Regions from separate parts of the Serratia sp. Nf2 genome, predicted to be linked through region 2. Evidence: predicted binding sites of a transcription regulator. Region 2 holds the regulator's gene; each other region holds the start of a gene.
What was found. The regulator CRP, encoded in region 2, controls carbon source genes, mostly activating them, when cyclic AMP is high. The targets are predictions, from matches to a motif close to ATGTGANNNNNNTCACAT.
Positions count from the first base shown of each region.

Region 1: the regulator CRP is predicted to act here: its motif matches at 3,623-3,640, upstream of C9411_RS04370 (sugar transporter).
Region 3: the regulator CRP is predicted to act here: its motif matches at 1,772-1,789, upstream of deoC (deoxyribose-phosphate aldolase).

Region 1 is NZ_PYTW01000001.1:912,631-918,974, forward strand. It holds gene C9411_RS04360 (alpha/beta fold hydrolase) at 1-659, opposite strand, end outside; gene C9411_RS04365 (MFS transporter) at 802-2,196, opposite strand; gene C9411_RS04370 (sugar transporter) at 2,371-3,561, opposite strand; gene C9411_RS04375 (aspartyl/asparaginyl beta-hydroxylase domain-containing protein) at 3,830-4,516, shown strand; gene C9411_RS04380 (aromatic alcohol reductase) at 4,534-5,481, opposite strand; gene C9411_RS04385 (helix-turn-helix domain-containing protein) at 5,568-5,990, shown strand; gene C9411_RS04390 (ABC transporter ATP-binding protein) at 6,021-6,344, opposite strand, start outside.
Region 2 is NZ_PYTW01000012.1:21,887-28,230, reverse strand. It holds gene C9411_RS22470 (aspartate aminotransferase family protein) at 1-987, shown strand, start outside; gene C9411_RS22465 (YccS/YhfK family putative transporter) at 1,028-3,106, opposite strand; gene crp (cAMP-activated global transcriptional regulator CRP) at 3,157-3,789, opposite strand; gene C9411_RS22455 (OsmC family protein) at 4,172-4,579, shown strand; gene C9411_RS22450 (phosphoribulokinase) at 4,618-5,487, opposite strand; gene C9411_RS22445 (YheU family protein) at 5,639-5,872, opposite strand; gene C9411_RS22440 (hydrolase) at 5,869-6,344, opposite strand, start outside.
Region 3 is NZ_PYTW01000002.1:349,633-355,976, forward strand. It holds gene C9411_RS06715 (TatD family hydrolase) at 1-178, shown strand, start outside; gene C9411_RS06720 (NupC/NupG family nucleoside CNT transporter) at 364-1,641, shown strand; gene deoC (deoxyribose-phosphate aldolase) at 2,012-2,791, shown strand; gene deoA (thymidine phosphorylase) at 2,858-4,183, shown strand; gene deoB (phosphopentomutase) at 4,377-5,600, shown strand; gene deoD (purine-nucleoside phosphorylase) at 5,767-6,344, shown strand, end outside.

The sequences.
Region 1 (6,344 bases), on a different contig from region 2:
TGCACCAGCAGCGTCGGCTTGTCGATCGCCAGCAGATCGGCGGTGTAATCCACTTCTGAGAACGCGCTCACGCCGTCGTACTGCCCTTTCACGCCGCCCTGCATGGCCATCAGCCAGAAGTGGTCGATCAGCCCCGCATTGCTCTCCACCTCGTCGCAGTGGAACCCATAGAACGGCACCGCCAGATCTTTGAAGAACTGCGAGCGGTTGCCCGCCACGCCGCTGCGAATGCCGTCGAAGGCCGCCATGGGCACACCTTCCGGGTTGGCCGGCGTTTGCAGCATCAGCGGCGGCACGGCGCCCACCAGCACCACCTTCGCCACCCGATCGCTGCCGTGACGGCCGATGTAGCGTGCCACTTCACCGCCGCCGATGGCGTGGCCGACCAGGATCAGATCGCGCAGATCCAGCGTTTCAATCAGCAGAGCCAGATCGTCGGCGTATTGGTTGATATCGTTGCCGTGCCAGGCCTGATCCGAACGGCCGTGGCCGCGGCGATCGTGGGCGATCACCCGGAATCCGCTCTGGCCGAAAAACAGCAGCTGGTTGTCCCAGGCGTCGGCGGACAGCGGCCAACCATGGGAGAACAGGATCGGCTGGCCGCGGCCCCAATCCTTATAGAAAATGCGTGCGCCATCGGGCGCGGTGAGGATGCTCATGACGTGTTCCCCGCTCGGTATTGAATTGGATTTTGTACCGGGTAACAGTACGGCAGGCGCAAAGGCAGTGATAACGGAATAATTTTCGCATGATCGCGAGTTTTTTTGCTGAAGAGGCCGGCGTCGCCGCCGGCGTTAAACGTCAGATGTTTTCCAGATCGATGCCGCGCGTTTTCGGGCCGAACAGCCCAATCACCAGCATCACGATCAGCATGCTGGCGACGATAAACGCGATCACCCCCAGCGAGCCGCCGTACTGCAAGATAATGCCGATGATGATGCTGCTGAACACCGTCGACAGCCGGCTGAAGGAGTAGCAGAAACCGACGGCGCGGGCGCGGATGTGGGTCGGGAAGATCTCGGATTGATACGAGTGGTAGCTGTAGGTCAGCCAGGCGTTGGACCAGGTGATGAAGAAGCCGCACAGGATCAGCCACAGCGGGTTGTTCTGCAGCGCGAACAGCGAACCGAAGATCACCGTCACCAGGCACGACAACACGATCTGCCACTTGTTCTCCATCTTGTCGGCGTAGAAGCTGCACAGCAGCGAGCCCAGCGGGTAGGCCAGCGTGATGAAGAAAGCGTACAGCAGGCTGTGGGTGACCGAAGCGCCCTTGCCCGACAGTAGCGCCGGCAGCCAGTTGCCGAAGCCGAAGAAGCCGATGGCCTGAAAGAAGTTCATCACTACCAGCATCAGCGTGCGATCGCGGTACTGCGGCGCCCAGATATCGCGAAAGCGGCCGCGCGGCGGCGCCCCCTCGGCATCATCCACCGGGCGCGACGGGAAGTCCGCGGCCGCCACGCCGCAGCGCCGCTCCATATCCCGCATCACCTGCCGGGCCTGCGCATAGCGCCGCTGCTGCACCAGCCAGCGCGGCGACTCCGGTAGCCCCTTGCGCACCAGCCAGATCACCAGCGAGGCCAGCGCGCCGGCGATCACCACGTAGCGCCATCCGCTCAGGCCCCAAATCGTCTGCGGCACCAACCACCAGGACATCAGCGCCACCGCCGGCACCGACAGGAACTGCACGAAGAACGCGAAGGCGAAAGCCCGGGTGCGCAGATGCGCGGGCACCCACTCCGTCAGGTAAGTATCGATGGTCACCAGCTCAATGCCGAGCCCGACGCCCACCAGAAAGCGCAGAAAGATCACCCATTCCGCCTGCTGTTGAAACGCCAGCAGCAGCGAGAAGACGCCATACCAGATCAGGGCGAACATGAAGGTGGCGCGGCGGCCGAAGCGATCGGCGTACGGGCTCAGCAAGCTGGCGCCGACGAACAGGCCAAGAAAGGTGGCGGAGGCGAAGGCCGCCTGGTCCGACACGCCGAAGACGCCCTGTGCGCCGGTGTGGAAAATGCCGTCGGCGATAAGGCCGGTGCTGATATAGCCGGTCTGGAACAGATCGTAGAGTTCGAAAAAGCCGCCCAGCGACAGCAGAATGATAAAGCGCCACAGACCGGCCGACGCGGGCAAGGCGTCGATTCTGGCCGCCAAATCCCGCGCATGGATCGGCGACGCCGCTACAGAGTCACTCACCGTTAACCTCGCATTAACATTTTTGATGACTTTCTATGCTAGCGAAGCGGCGTCGGAGTTAAATTTTTAATTAGCAGACTATGAAAAAAAGTTAAGCATAAAACGCTGCAGCAGCCTGTTTTATAGCAGGAAAATGCAACGCGGGATGCCGCAGCGGCATCCCGAATCGGCGGCTTAACGGCTGGGGTGCTGCTGCAGCCGTTCGCTGCGGTAGACGCTCAGCAGGCACCAACCGAGGGCGATCAGCGCCAGCGGCGCGGCGACGAAGCCGATGTTGCCCATCCCAAGATGCAGGCTCACCTGGTTGCCCAGCAGCGCACCGCTGCCGATGCCGAAGTTGTACAGGCCGGAGAAGATCGCCATCGCCACGTCGGTGGCGTCCGGCGCCAGGCTCAGCACTTTGGCCTGCATCGACAGGCCGATGGCCATGATCGCCATGCCCCAGAAGATGCACAGCACCGTCAGGTGGCTTTCGCTGCCGGCGGCCGGCAGCAGCAGCAGCAGGCTCAAGGCCAGCAGCGCGATGGCGCCGATAAAGAAGCCGGAAGGAAAACGTTCGCTGTAACGGCTGAACAGCAGGCTGCCAACGATGCCGGCGGCGCCGAATAACAGCAGCATCAGCGTGGTGAAGTTCTCCGACAGCCCGGCCACGGTCTGGATAAACGGCTCGATATAGCTGTAGGCGGTGAAGTGCGCCGTCACCACGATGACGGTCAGCATGTACAGCGCCAGCAGCGCCGGGCGTTTGAACAGCAGCGGCACGCTGGCCAGCGAACCGGAGTGCTCGCTTTTCAGCACCGGCAGCAGGCGCCACAGCAACACCAGCGCCAGGGTGGCGCACACCGCGATGCCGATAAAGGTCATGCGCCAGCCGAGCAGCTGCCCCACCACCCGCCCGAGCGGCAACCCGAGCACCATCGCCAGCGCGGTGCCGCCCGCCAGCAGGCTCAGCGCCTGGGCTTTCTTGCCCGGCGGCGCCACGCGGATCGCCAGCGAGGCGGTGATCGACCAGAACACCGAGTGCGCCAGCGCCACGCCGGCGCGCGAAATGACCAGCGTGGTGAAGTTCCAGGCCACGGCGGTCAGCACGTGGCTGGCGATAAACAGCATGAACACGCCGATCAGCAGCTTGCGGCGCTCGATTTTGCTGGTCAGCAGCATGCACGCCAATGAGGCGGCGGCGACGATCCAGGCGTAGATGGTGATGATCAGGCCGACCTGTTCGGTTTGCATCGAGAAGCTGGCAGCAATGTCGCTCAGCAGACCAACCGGAATAAATTCGGTGGTGTTGAAGATAAAGGCCGAGACGGCGAGGATAACCACGCGCAACCAGGCGGTTGAGCGCGAAACGGCAGCGTGTTCCATGGTAAACAAAATCCGGACAGGTGCGGGCAAGTCGCGATATTTTAACCAACCGGCCCGCTAAATGCGATACGCGTCACACTTTAATTGTGTGGTTTTTTTCGCCGCATTTCGACACATTCGCAGACACACGGTTGCACAAATGCTGTGCTAATCTCTTGAAGCGTACCAATTTTTCCTGCCGCTCTTCCCCCCCGGCCGCCGCAGACGACGCGCCGCGCCGAAGAACCGCGCGCAGTGTCCATTTGGCGTTTTCTGAGGCGAGGTCATTATGTCCGCGATTTATGATTGGTCCGTGCTCGCATTGCGCAATGTTTACGATCGCCGCATTCAGGGCAAGCCGGTGCTCGACAGCGCCGCGCTGTTCCCCGACGCCGAGCGTTTCACCGCCCAATGGCGGCAGATCCGCGAAGAGGCGCTGACCGTCGCCCACGATCTGCACAATATTCCCCGTTTTCACGAGATCATGATCCAGCAGGAATCGATCTCCGCCAACGACGCGCGCGACTGGCGCATGTTCATCATGAAGGCCTACGGCCAGCCGATCGCCCGCAACCTGGCGCGCTGCCCGACGCTGGCGGCGCTGATCGCCTCGTCGCCGGACGTGCTGTCCGCCTCGCTCTCCTTCCTGGCGCCCGGTAAACAGGTGCCGCCCCACCGCGGGCCGTTCCGCGGCATTCTGCGCGGCTATCTGGTGCTGGACATGCCCAAACGCGCCGACGGGGTGCCGGCGGCGGTGCTGAAAGTGGACGGCCGCGAATACCGGCTGCACGAGGGGGAGTTCATGCTGTGGGACGATACCTTCGAACACGAGGTGTGGAACGACAGCGCGCAGGTGCGCACCGTGCTGCTGCTGGACATCCGCCGCCGCGACATGCCCGCCGGGCTGCGGCTGCTCTCCAGCGCCATCGTCGCCCTGGTGCGGCTGAACGTGCGCTGGATGCAGCGCCATTTCTGAGTCCGGCGCTCAGGCGACTAACCGTCCTGAGAGGTCGGGCATTGCTGCGCCAGCCACTGCTCGGCGGTGGTGGTGGCTATGCCCTGGCGCGCATTGAAGGTTTTCGCCTTATCCCAGGCCACGCCGTCGGGCCGGGCGAAAGCCAGCCGGTATTTGGCGCCGACGTCACGCGGATGGTTCCGCACCTCCTCCTGCAGCCGCTCGTTGTCCAACAGGACTCTGTTGACCTCAACGCCCCAGTGCGCCTGCATGACATCGGCAAGCTCGCGGTAGGTCAGCGTGTCCCCGGCGATATAGACCACCTGGTTGCGAAACGCGGGCCGATGGAAAAAAATCGCGGCCGTCAGCCGGCCAATGTCCTCGGGGGTGGTCAGCGTCACCGCGTAGCGCCAGTCGCCCAGCGCGCGCACCGTTTTGGTGGCCGCGTCCACCACGCCAAAACCCGAGTCAAACAGGTAGCTGGTGAAAATGCCCGTGGAAACAATCACCCACGCCGTCGCCTTCTGCGCACGCAGCAGGTGGCGCACCTCGAGCTGTTCATCCCACACCTGTTGCCCGCTGCCTTTGCCGACAACATCGTAGTCCACGCCGAACTGCCACGGGAAATAACGCGCCACGCCCGCCTGCAAAGCGGCCTGGGTGATCTTTATCTGCGTGCCCGCCCCGCCGACAAAGCCGCTGCAGTTGATCACCGCGTCAAAGCCACGCAGCAGCGCGCTCAGCTCATCCACGCTGTTTTGCTGCAGGTCGCCTTCCACCACGGCGATGCCGAGCCGCGTCAGCGCATCCCGCCGCGCACGATGCGGGCCGCTCACGGCGCGGGCGGCCTCCGGCCGCAGCAGCACGCTGATGTTTAAAGCGTGGTGTAACCGGGCCTGCCGGCTCATCGCGCGCAATACCGGCAGCCCCAGTTCACCGGCGCCGAGTATCAGCACGGTATTGATGGATGGATTTGTGGATTTCATTCTTGCCTCCTGTCTTAACACTGCGCCATCCTGACAGCTGACAAAAACGGGTTCAATTAGGTACACGCGTGATACCGGAGAGGAATATGACGAACGATCGGGAAGCGCTGCTGCAATTTTCGCAGGCGTTCTGTGAAGAATTGAGCAACGACGATGAAGGGTTGAAGCGTGAGATCCTCGCACATGCGGGCAACCGTTGGTCGCTGGGGGTATTGCATATCCTGGGCACCCACGGGCCGCTGCGCCACGGCGAGATAGGCCGCCAATTAGCGGGCGTGACGCAGAGAATGCTGACGCGGACGCTGCGCCATCTCGAGCGGGACGGGTTGATATCGCGCTGCGATTATCAGGAAAAGCTGCCCCGCGTGGTTTACACCATCACCGACGCGGGGGAAGAGATGCTGCTCAACATGCTGCCACTCTGGTCGTGGATTATCGCCTCCGCCGATGCCTTCAGGGCGGCCCGCTCACGCTACGATGATCAAGATCGAAGCGCCGCCGAGGGATGAACGCGGGCCTCCCTGCCCAAAGGGCGGCGCTCAGCCACCGCCCAGATAGGCCTTTCTCACCGCCGGATCGTTCAACAGCTCCGGTCCGCTGCCGGTGAGGCGGATCTGGCCGTTGACCATCACATAGCCGCGATCGGACAGCTTCAGCGCGTGGTTGGCGTTCTGCTCCACCAGAAACAGCGTCATGCCGCTGCGGGTCAGCTCGCGCAGCACGCCGAAGATCTGCCGCACCACGATCGGCGCCAGCCCCAGGCTCGGTTCGTCCAACAGCAGCAGCTTCGGCCGGCTCATCAGCGCGCGGGCGATCGCCAGCATCTGCTGCTCGCCGCCGGACAGGGTCATCGCCCGCTGGTT
Region 2 (6,344 bases):
AACGTCTTCACCAATGAACCGGCGCTGCGCTTGGCAAGCAAACTGATCGACGCCACCTTTGCCGACCGGGTGTTCTTCGCCAACTCCGGCGCAGAGGCCAACGAGGCGGCGTTCAAACTGGCGCGCCATTACGCCATCACCCGCCACAGTCCGTACAAAACCAAAATCATCGCCTTCTATAACGCGTTCCACGGCCGCACGCTGTTCACCGTGTCGGTGGGCGGGCAGGCCAAATACTCTGACGGGTTCGGGCCGAAGCCGGCCGACATCGTGCACGTGCCGTTCAACGATTTGGCGGCGGTGAAGGCGGTGATGGACGATCATACCTGCGCGGTGGTGATGGAGCCGATTCAGGGTGAGGGCGGTATTACGCCGGTCGACGCCGGCTTCCTCAAAGGCGTGCGCGAGCTTTGCGATCAACATCAGGCGCTGCTGGTGTTCGACGAAGTGCAAAGCGGCATGGGGCGCAGCGGCAAACTGTTCGCCTATATGCATTATGGCGTGACGCCGGACATTCTCACCACCGCCAAGGCGCTGGGCGGCGGTTTCCCGGTCAGCGCCATGCTGACAACCGAAGAAATTGCGTCGGTGATGCAGGTGGGCACCCACGGCACCACCTACGGCGGCAACCCGCTGGCCTGCGCGGTGGCGGAGGCGGCGCTGGACGTGATCAATACGCCGGAGGTGCTGAGCGGCATCGAGCAGCGTCATGCGCTGTATGTGCAGGCTTTGCAGCATATCGGTGATAAATACGGTATTTTCACCGCGATTCGCGGCATGGGGTTACTGATTGGCGCCGAGCTGACGCCGCATTATCACGGCAGAGCGCGCGACTTCCTCACCGCCGCCGCCGCGCGTGGGTTGATGATCCTCAACGCCGGGCCGAACGTGATCCGTTTCGCGCCGTCGCTGGTGGTGGAGCTGCAGGATATCGAGGCCGGCATGGCGCTGTTCGAGCTGGCGGTGCAGGATGTGATCAACGCCTGAAGCCCGCGCGGCATATAACGGGGCGCGGCATGCCGCGCCCTTATTGATCGCGCAGTTTGCGCTTGAGCCAAATGCCGTGGTGCGGGCGCTGGCGCCAGGCCAGCGACGAAATGGTGTGCATCACGCTCAGGTGCGACAAAATGCGCCGCAGGTGGCGCTCCATCTCGGTGACGGGCATGTCCGGATGCAGATCCGGCGGCTGCATGATGCCGCTGTTGCCGCTGCTCGGGCCGTCGTATTCCAACCGCTGCTGGCAGCTTTGCAGCGCGATTTCACAGGTTTGCAGATACGCTTCCGCCAGTTTCGGCGTCAGCATGTAGTGCTCGCGCGCCAGAATGGTCATGGCGTTCAGGTGTTCGACGATGAACTGGCTGTGAGTGACCCACAGCCGCATGTCCGCCAGATAGTTCGACGCGAACCCCGGCTCCTGCATCGCCTGATTGAGCGAGGTGAACAGCGCGTTGTGCGCCTGGTTAACCTGCATGCGAGTATAGGCCAACGCGGTGGCGTCCGGTTCCGGTTGCTTCAGCATCAGCCGCAGCGCGGCTTGATCGTTCTCCAGCGCCTGATGGGCATTCTTGCGCAGCAGCCCGCTTTGCCACTGCGGCCACAGCCAAATGGTGCCGCCGAACGCCAGCACGCAGCCGATCAGCGTATCGATCAGGCGCGGCACCAGAAAATGCGAGCCGTTCAGCGCCAGCAGCTGCAGGGTGTAAACCGCCGTGACCGTAAAGCCAATCACCGACAGCCCGTAGTTCTTGCGCGAAACCAGGTAGGCCAGCAGCGTGATCACCAACATGATGCTCAGCGTTTCGCCTTCCGGCAACTGCAGCTGCAGCAGCCCGGCCGCCAGCAATAGCCCGGCAATCGTGCCCAGCGCACGGTGCTGAATGCGCACCCGGGTGGCGTTATACCCGTTTTGGCTTACCAGCATGATGGTGAGCAGGATCCAGTAAGGCTTCGGCAGGTTAAACACCGCGCCCAGACTGCTGCCGATCGCCAGCGTCACGCCCAGCCGTGCGGCGTTGCGCAGGGCGGTGGATTTGAACGACAGGTAGCTGGCCAGCGCCGGCCAAAACGGCAGGCGGTGTTGGCCGGGCATCAGATCGCGGCGGTACAACGGATGCTGGGTACGCAGCAGGCGGGCGATGCGGCTGAAGTGGTAATAACAAAACTGGCCGACCGGGTTATCGGGATGCTGCGCCGCCATTTTTTCCAGCGCCGCCAGCTCGTGGGTCATGGAGAAGCGCTTCGAATGTTGATGGTAGAGAATATCGTGCGCCACCACGCGCAGCCGGCCGGCGATCACCTGAGCATTGCGGCGAATGATCGCTTCGGCCTGGCTCTGCTCCACCAGCTTTTGCACCTCTTCCGGCAGATGCAGGCTGACGGTGATGTGCTCCTGCAGATCCATCGCCACCTGAAAGGCGCGCTGCAGGCGCTTTTGCTCGAGGTTGTTGGCGTGCGGCAGGAAATTAAGCTGTTGGTACAAAAGGCTGATCAGATCCATCACCTTTTGCTGGCGCACCAGCAGCGGCGGCAGCGCGGTTTGCGGATCAATATGCTGGGTCAGCAGCGAGTATTTGGCTTCGAAATAGTCCGCCAGTTCCAGGTAGAGCTGGCTGAGCGTCTCGCGCATCGGCTGCTCTTTCCACAGCTTGAACCAGAACCAAGTGAATAAGCCGTACCAGGCGGTGCCGATGGCGTACAGCAGCGGCGCCTGCCAGAGAGGCACCGTACCGGCCGTGCTGAGGGCGAAGATGGCGGCCACCAGCGCCGCCGGCAACAGCCGGGCGTGCAGCGGGCTGATTTCACCGGTGACGCCGAGCAGCAGTGCCAGGCCCAGCATCAGCGCCGGCAGCGGCACGTGCCACAACATGGCCTGTTGCAGCAGCACGCTGCTGAAGGCGAACAGCGAACCGCCGACGATCAGACGTTTAAAGAAGCGCTTATGCGGTGTGTCCAGACCGGCGATATTGCAGCAGGCGGGCACCAGAGAGAACATCAGGCCGAGCTGTAGCTGGCCTATCAGCAGGCCGAACAGCACCGGCAGGCACAACACCAGCGTTTGTCGCAGTGCGTAGTTGATTTCCGGGTGGTAGATCAGGCGGCGCCACATGGCAGAAAGCAGACAAAAAAACGGCGCAGATTGCGCCGTTTCTTCAGGGATTAACGGGTGCCGTAGACGACAATGGTTTTGCCGTGGGCGGAAATCAGGTTTTGATCTTCCAGCATTTTCAGAATACGGCCAACGGTTTCACGCGAGCAGCCGACGATCTGGCCGATCTCCTGACGGGTGATCTTGATCTGCATGCCGTCCGGGTGAGTCATGGCGTCGGGTTGCTTCGCCAGATTCAGCAGGGTTTGCGCGATGCGGCCGGTCACGTCCAGGAAGGCGAGGTTGCCCACTTTTTCGGAAGTGACCTGCAGGCGGCTTGCCATTTGGGCGGACAGACGCATCAGGATGTCCGGGTTCACCTGGATCAGCTGACGGAATTTCTTGTAGGAAATTTCGGCCACTTCACAGGCGGTTTTCGCGCGAACCCAGGCGCTGCGCTCCTGGCCTTCTTCGAACAATCCGAGCTCGCCGATGAAATCCCCCTGGTTGAGGTAGGACAGGATCATCTCTTTACCTTCTTCATCCTTGATCAGCACCGCGACGGAGCCTTTCACGATGTAGTAAAGCGTTTCGGCCTTTTCACCTTGGTGAATCAGCGTACTCTTCGATGGATATTTGTGGATATGGCAATGAGACAGGAACCATTCGAGAGTAGGGTCTGTTTGCGGTTTGCCGAGAACCATTCGCTGTTATCCTCTGTTGTTATCGCTGCCTTGTGTCACAGGGGTCAGAGTTCCCTGTAAAACCCGCCTGTAGCCGCAGTCATGAGCGAGGGCTACCGGCAAGTTTTGAGGCGTGTCATAAAAATACGCTGTCGCTCTAGCATATTAACTTGCCGTAAGCGCTGCAAGCTACATTCTGTTAACATACCGGTAAAGGAGCCTTTCTCTGGGCGTTTCCCTGAAATTCAGTGTCCCGGAAAGATTTATTGCGGCTCTGTTTGTAGCACAGAGTAAGGCGGGTGTCTCGTGTTGTCTCGCTTCAGCATGATTAGCATCAGGTTACGTTGCCTGTTTCTATGCGAAAGCGTACCCTGATTTTAAGAAATTAACCGGAGTGACCAGAATGCAGGCAAGAGTTAAATGGGTGGAAGGGTTAACGTTTTTGGGTGAATCGGCCTCCGGCCACCAGGTGCTGATGGATGGCAACGCCGGCGATAAAGCGCCCAGCCCGATGGAGATGGTGCTGATGTCGGTGGGCGGCTGCAGCGCGATCGACGTGGTGTCCATCCTGCAAAAAGGGCGCAACGACGTGCGCGACTGTGAGGTGAAGCTGACCTCCGAGCGCCGTGAAGAAGCCCCGCGGTTGTTCACCCATATCAACCTGCATTTCATCGTTACCGGCCAGGACCTGACCGACAAGATCGTCGAGCGTGCGGTGAACCTGTCGGCAGAGAAATACTGCTCGGTGGCGTTGATGCTTAACAAGGCCGCCACGGTGACCCACAGTTTCGAGATCCGCCACCCGGCGTAATCGAGACGGAGCGCGGCCCGGCGCCGCGCTCAACGCGTTTATTCGATCTTCTTGCCTTCCAGCAGCCGCTGCACCAGCGGCGCCATGATCAGTTCCATCGCCAGCCCCATCTTGCCACCCGGCACCACTAACGTATTGATGTGCGAGATAAACGAGCCCTGCAGCATCGCCAGCAAATAGGGGAAGTCAATTTGATCCAGCCCGCGGAAGTGGATCACGACGAAGCTTTCGTCCAGTGAGGGAATCGCCTTGGCGGCGAACGGGTTGGAGGTGTCCACCGTCGGCACGCGCTGGAAGTTGATGTGGGTGCGCGAGAACTGCGGCGTGATGTAGTTGATGTAATCTTCCATCGAACGCACCACCGAGTCCATCACCGCTTCGCGAGAGTGACCGCGCTCGCCGGTATCGCGGATCAGTTTCTGGATCCACTCCAGGTTGACGATCGGTACCACGCCGACCAGCAGATCGACGTGGTTTGCCACGTCGTGGTGCTCGGTGACCACGCCGCCGTGCAGCCCCTCGTAAAACAGCACGTCGGTCGGCGCCGGCAGCGGTTCCCACGGGGTGAAGGTACCCGGCACCTGATTGTAGGGCACCGCTTCGTCGTAGGTGTGCAGATACTTGCGCGAACGGCCGGTGCCGTTCTTGCCGTAGTCGATAAAGCTCTGCTGCAGCAGGCCGAAGTCGTTGGCCTCGGGGCCGAAATAGCTGATGTGTCTGCCCAGATCGCGCGCCTTGCGGATCGCCGCGTCCATTTCCGGCCGGGTGTAGCGGTGGAAGCTGTCACCCTCCAACTCGGCGGCGCGAATGTTGAGCTGTTGGAATATTTTGCGGAACGCCACGCTGGTGGTGGTGGTACCGGCGCCGCTGGAACCGGTCACCGCGATAACGGGATGTTTGGCAGACATGGTGGTTGTCACTCCGTGTTGAATGCGCCGGGGTCAGGGGATTATTGTGGCTCTTGTTGACGCTCTCTATGTCAGGAAAAAATGGCGCGCGCTGGTTTGCAATGCCCCATTGTTACCTGATTTTTTCCGTCAGTCATAGAACCGATCGCCACTAAATTTCTTCCTGCCCGGCGCGGAACTGGCCGCGCGGCATGATGTTGACGCTCTCGTGCAGTTCCGACCACACCAGCACCACTTCGCCGTTTTTCAGCTGGCGGCGCACGTCCTCCACCTTCTGTTCCAGCGAGCGTTCGTGCTCGCCGTAATCGGTGCCTTCGCGCAGCACAAAGGATTCGATCAGGCTGTTCAGGGTGTCGGTTGCCAGTTCTTGCCAGGGAATGATCACGTCGGGATGTCCAGATAAGGGGAAAGCCAGGCCGGAATGCGATGCTCCAGCCACATGTGCGGTTTTTTCAGCGTGCCGCCGACAAAGCCGACGTGGCCGCCGAACTCGGTCAACTGATATTCAATATTGCGCGGCAGGCCGGCGACGTCGGGGATCACCTCATGGGTCATGAAGGGATCGTCCTTCGCATGGATGATCAGCAGCGGCGTCTGGACAGCCGGCAACAGCGGCAGGGCGCTGCAGCGGCGATAATAGTCGATAGCGTCGCTGAAGCCGTGAATGCGTGAGGTGATGGCGTCGTCGAATTCGCGGATGCGTCGCAAGCCGTTCAGCTGTGACAGCTTGAGCGGCAGAGTGTCCGGGTAGTGCAACAGCTTACGGGTGGCGTTTTGTTTCAGCTGCCCCAGCAGGTAGCGCTGATAAACGCGGGAGAAGCCTTGCTCCATGCGGTAGGCGCAAGGCTCCAGCATCA
Region 3 (6,344 bases), on a different contig from region 2:
GCTGTTGGAGACCGATGCGCCGGACATGCCGCTGGCCGGCTATCAGGGGCAGCCGAATCGCCCCGAACGCGCCGCCGAGGTGTTTCAGACGCTGTGCGAGCTGCGGCCGGAACCGGCCGATGAGATCGCCGCTCACCTGCAACGCAATACCCAAACGCTGTTCGTCATGCCGAATTGAGATCAACATAACGTGACTTGTGTCACGTTATAGGATTTTCATTTGCGTCTCGTTGTATACATTTGTGACATAAATCGGTGCGAGGGTGACCTCGCTCAGTATAATCCCCCCCCGAAACTCTCCAATAGCAGACCTCTCTTCATGAGCAGGGATGTATTTTATTTTTTGCAACAGGGAAACTTTGCATGCAACTCATCATGAGTCTGGTTGGCATGGCGGTGCTGATCGCCATTGCGGTGCTGCTCTCCAGCAACCGCCGGGCCATCAAACTGCGCACCGTCGTGTGGGCGTTCATCATCCAGGTCGGCATCGGTGCGCTGGTGCTGTACGTGCCGCTGGGCCGCAGCATCCTCGGCAGTATGTCTAACGGTGTGGCAAACGTTATCGCCTACGGCAATCAGGGCATTTCGTTCATTTTCGGCGGGCTGGTGTCCGACAAGATGTTCGAGGTGTTCGGCGGCGGCGGCTTCGTGTTCGCGCTGCGCGTCCTGCCGGTGATCGTGTTCTTCTCCTCGCTGATTGCGGTGCTGTACTACCTCGGCATCATGCAGTTGGTGATCCGCGTGCTGGGCGGCGGCCTGCACAAACTGCTGGGCACCTCGCGCACCGAATCGCTGTCGGCGACCGCCAACATTTTCGTTGGCCAGACCGAAGCGCCGCTGGTGGTGCGCCCGTATATCGCCACCATGAGCCAGTCAGAGCTGTTCGCCGTGATGTGCGGCGGCCTGGCCTCGGTAGCCGGTTCGGTGCTGGCGGGGTACGCGCAGATGGGCGTGCCGCTGGAATACCTGATCGCCGCGTCCTTCATGGCCGCGCCGGGCGGGCTGCTGTTCGCCAAGCTGATGGTGCCGGAAACCGAGCAGACCCACGATAAAGACGATGCGATGAAACTGATCGCCGAAGAAGAGCGTCCGGCCAACGTGATCGACGCGGCGGCTTCCGGCGCGGCTTCCGGCATGCAGCTGGCGCTGAACGTCGGTGCGATGCTGCTGGCGTTTATCGCGCTGATCGCCCTGCTCAACGGCATTCTCGGTGGCATCGGCGGTTGGTTCGATTACCCGCAGCTGTCGCTTGAACTGATCCTCGGCTGGGTGTTCTCGCCGATCGCCTTCCTGATCGGCGTGCCGTGGAGCGAGGCGATGACCGCCGGTTCGTTCATCGGCCAGAAGATCATCGTCAACGAGTTCGTCGCCTACATGAACTTCGGCGCCTATCTGCGCCCGGACGACGTGGTGGCGGCGGAAGGCCTGCAGGTGCTGTCGGCCCACACCAAGGCGATCATCTCCTTCGCGCTGTGCGGCTTCGCCAACCTCTCCTCGGTGGCGATCCTGCTGGGCGGTCTGGGCAGCATGGCGCCCAACCGTCGCCACGACATCGCGCGTTTTGGTCTGAAGGCCGTGGCGGCGGGCACGCTGTCCAACCTGATGAGCGCCACCATCGCCGGTTTCTTCCTGGCGCTGTAAGCCATCCCGGAGCCCGCGACGGCGCGACCGATCGCGGGACTCCGCCTATACTCTAAGCAACGCGGGTGCTTGCCGCACCCGCGATCTTCAGCCGCTTCTTTAGCGAATTTGTGAACGATATCGCGTTATTTTGTGATGCTCTTCACATATAATTCCGGTCTGTTACAGTGCTATTTCATATAGTGTGACGATGAACGCGAATCGCCCTCGGCATTCGTGTTCAAATAGCTATTACTGGCCGGCCGCAAGGCGGGTGGCCATGTGCGGTGAGAAGGATCTCAGTTGCCGCCGCGGGAACGCCGTTCCCCTGCGCTATCTTCATGGAACCAAGTCCGCTCGCCAACATCCAGGTACTCAGTTGGAGAGTTTTATGACCGAATTAACCGCAGCAGCGCAACGTGCGCTGAACCTGATGGATTTAACCACGCTGAATGATGATGACACCGACGAGAAAGTGATCGCCCTCTGTCGTCAGGCCAACAGCCCGGCCGGCCACACGGCGGCCATCTGCATTTACCCGCGTTTTATCCCGGTAGCGCGCAAGGCGCTGCGTGAGCAAGGCACGCCGGATATCCGTATCGCCACCGTGACCAACTTCCCGCATGGCAACGACGATATCGACATCGCGTTGGCGGAAACCCGCGCGGCCATCGCCTATGGCGCGGATGAAGTGGACGTGGTGTTCCCTTACCGCGCGCTGATCGCCGGCAACGAACAGGTCGGCTTCGAGCTGGTGAAACAGTGCAAGCAGGCTTGTCAGGCGGCCAACGTGCTGCTGAAAGTGATCATCGAAACCGGTGAGCTGAAGCAGGCCGACCTGATCCGCAAGGCGTCCGAGATCGCCATCAAGGCCGGGGCGGACTTTATCAAGACCTCCACCGGCAAGGTGCCGGTCAACGCCACGCTGGAAAGCGCCGAGCTGATGATGTCGGTGATCCGCGATCTGGGCGTGGCGAAGACGGTGGGCTTCAAGCCGGCCGGCGGCGTGCGCACCGCAGAGGATGCGCTGCATTATCTGCAACTTGCCGATCGTATTCTGGGCGAAGGCTGGGCCGACGCGCGGCATTTCCGCTTTGGCGCTTCCAGCCTGCTGGCCAGCTTGCTGACCGCGCTGGGCCACCAGACCCAGACCGCCGGCGGCGGCTACTGATCGATTTCGTTGGCGGGCGCCAGGCGCGCCCGTCTACACCGATTCTCGGCGACACAGGGGGATGCCTTGTTCCTGGCTCAAGAAATTATTCGTAAGAAACGCGACGGCCAGCCGTTAAGCGAAGCGGAAATCCGCTTTTTCATCAACGGCATTCGCGACAACGTGGTGTCGGAAGGGCAGATCGCCGCGCTGGCGATGACCATTTACTTCCATGACATGAGCATGCCGGAGCGCGTGGCGCTCACCATGGCGATGCGCGATTCCGGCACCGTGCTGGATTGGAAGAGTCTGGCGCTGAATGGCCCGATCGTCGACAAGCATTCGACCGGCGGCGTGGGCGACGTGACCTCGCTGATGCTTGGCCCGATGGTGGCGGCCTGCGGCGGCTATGTGCCGATGATCTCCGGCCGTGGCCTGGGGCATACCGGCGGCACGCTGGACAAGTTGGAAGCCATTCCGGGCTTCAATATTTTCCCGGACGATAACGCCTTCCGCAAAATCATTCAGGACGTCGGCGTGGCGATCATCGGCCAGACCAGTTCGCTGGCGCCGGCGGACAAACGTTTCTACGCCACTCGCGACATTACCGCCACCGTGGATTCGATCCCGCTGATCACCGCCTCCATTCTGGCCAAGAAGCTGGCGGAAGGGCTGGATGCGCTGGTGATGGACGTGAAGGTCGGCTCCGGCGCCTTTATGCCGACCTATGCGCTGTCGCAAGACTTGGCGCAGGCGATCGTCGGCGTGGCCAACGGCGCGGGCTGCAAGACCACCGCGCTGCTGACCGACATGAACCAGGTGCTGGCCTCCAGCGCCGGCAACGCGGTGGAAGTGCGCGAAGCGGTGCGCTTCCTGACCGGCGAATACCGCAACCCGCGCCTGCTGGAAGTGACGCTGGCGCTGTGCGTGGAAATGCTGCTGTCCGGCGGCCTGGCGCAAGACGAGGCCGATGCGCGCGCCAAACTGCAGGCGGTGCTGGACAACGGCAAGGCGGCGGAGGTGTTTGGCCGCATGGTGGCGGCGCAGCAGGGGCCGATAGACTTCGTCGAACGCTACGATAGCTATCTGCCGGCGGCAACGCTGAGCAAGCCGGTGTATGCTGAAAAGTCGGGCATCATCAGCGCCATGGATACCCGCGCGCTGGGCATGGCGGTGGTGTCGCTGGGCGGCGGCCGTCGTCGGGCGAGCGACGCCATCGACTACAGCGTTGGCCTGACCGAGGTGGCGCGCCTGGGCGATAAAGTGGATGCCCAGCAGCCGCTGGCGATGATCCACGCCAACGATGAAGAGAGCTGGCAGCAGGCGGCCGATGCGGTGCGCAGCGCAATGACGCTGAGCGACAAGGCGCCGGAGGCGACGCCGGTGGTGTATAAGCGCATCACTCAAGCGTGATGACCCTCGTCTTTCAAGCCGTAGCGTTGTTGGCTGCACGCGTGCACCCCAGTCACTTACTTGAGTAAGCTCCTGGAGATACACGCGCTAGCCGCCTGGCTACAACTTGAAATCCATTGGGTCTAAATTTAGAGAATAAGGGCGATTGCAGTCTTGCGGTCGCAATAGCGTGAGAACACGCAGGAGAGCACAGATGAAACGCACATTTATTATGGTATTGGACTCCTTCGGCATCGGCGCCAGCGAAGACGCCGAACGTTTTGGCGACCAGGGTTCCGACACCCTGGGCCACATCGCCGAGGTTTGCGCGCGCGGTGAGGCCAACGTGGGCCGCCAGGGGCCGCTGACGCTGCCTAACCTGAGCCGTCTGGGCCTCGGTAAAGCAGCGGAAGAATCCACCGGCAACTTCCCGCAGGGGCTGGATCGCAACGCCGACATCATCGGCGCTTACGCTTACGCCAGCGAACTCTCTTCCGGTAAAGACACGCCGTCGGGCCACTGGGAAATCGCCGGCGTGCCGGTACTGTTCGACTGGGGCTACTTCAAGGACGAGCACAACAGCTTCCCGCAGGCGCTGCTGGATAAGCTGGTGGAGCGCGCCAAGCTGCCGGGTTACCTGGGCAACTGCCACTCATCCGGCACCGTGATCCTCGATCAGCTGGGCGAAGAGCACATGAAAACCGGCAAGCCGATTTTCTATACCTCCGCCGACTCGGTGTTCCAGATTGCCTGTCATGAAGAAACCTTCGGCCTGGATCGCCTGTACGAGCTGTGCGAAATCGCGCGTGAAGAGTTGACCGAAGGCGGGTACAACATCGGCCGCGTGATCGCGCGTCCGTTCGTCGGCGACAAGCCGGGCCACTTCCAGCGCACCGGCAACCGCCACGATCTGGCGGTAGAGCCGCCGGCGCCGACCGTGCTGAAAAAGCTGGTGGACGAGAAGGGCGGTGAAGTGGTGTCGATCGGTAAAATCGCCGACATCTACGCCAACGTCGGCATCACCAAGAAGGTGAAGGCGACCGGCATCGACGCGCTGTTCGACGCGACCCTGATCGAAATGGAAAAGGCCGGCGACAACACCATCGTGTTCACCAACTTCGTGGACTTTGACTCCTCCTATGGCCACCGCCGCGACGTGGCGGGCTACGCCGCCGCGCTGGAGCTGTTCGACCGCCGCCTGCCGGAGCTGCTGAAGCTGGTGAAAGACGAAGACATCATCATCTTCACCGCCGACCACGGCTGCGACCCGACCTGGCCGGGCACCGACCACACCCGCGAACATATCCCGGTGCTGGTTTACGGCCCGAAAGTGAAGCCGGGCTCACTGGGCCACCGCGAGACCTTCGCCGACATCGGCCAGACCGTCGCCAATTACTTTGGCCTGTCGCCGATGGATTACGGTAAGACCCTGTTCTAAGCCCTGTCTTTCAAGCCGCAGCGTTGTTAGCTTCACGCGTGAACCCCAGTCACTTACTCAAGTAAGCTCCTGGGGATTCACCCGCTAGCTGCCTAGCTGCAACTCGAAATTCAAGGCTTAGATGTTTGACGTTTTTATTAAATAAGATTTCTAAAGGAAGAAAATTATGGCTACGCCGCACATTAATGCTGAGATGGGTGATTTCGCTGACGTAGTACTGATGCCGGGCGATCCGCTGCGTGCAAAATACATCGCCGAAACCTTCCTGGAAGGCGCGGTGGAAGTGAACAACGTGCGCGGCATGTTGGGCTTCACCGGCACCTACAAAGGCCGCCGCATCTCCGTAATGGGCCACGGTATGGGCATCCCGTCCTGCTCCATCTATGCGCGCGAGCTGATCGCCGAATTCGGCGTGAAGAAGATCATTCGCGTGGGCTCCTGCGGCGCGGTGCGTGACGATATCAAACTGCGTGACGTGGTGATCGGCATGGGCGCGTGCACCGACTCCAAGGTGAACCGTCTGCGCTTCAAGGACAACGACTACGCGGCGATCGCCGACTTCGACATGGTGCGCAATGCGGTCGACGCGGCGGCGGCGCAGGGCATCCCGGCGCGCGTGGGCAACATCTTCTCCGCCGATCTGTTCTACACGCCGGATCCGGACATGTTCCAGGTGATGAAGAAGTACGGCATCCTGGGCGTGGAAATGGAAGCGGCCGGCATCTACGGCGTGGCGGCGGAGCT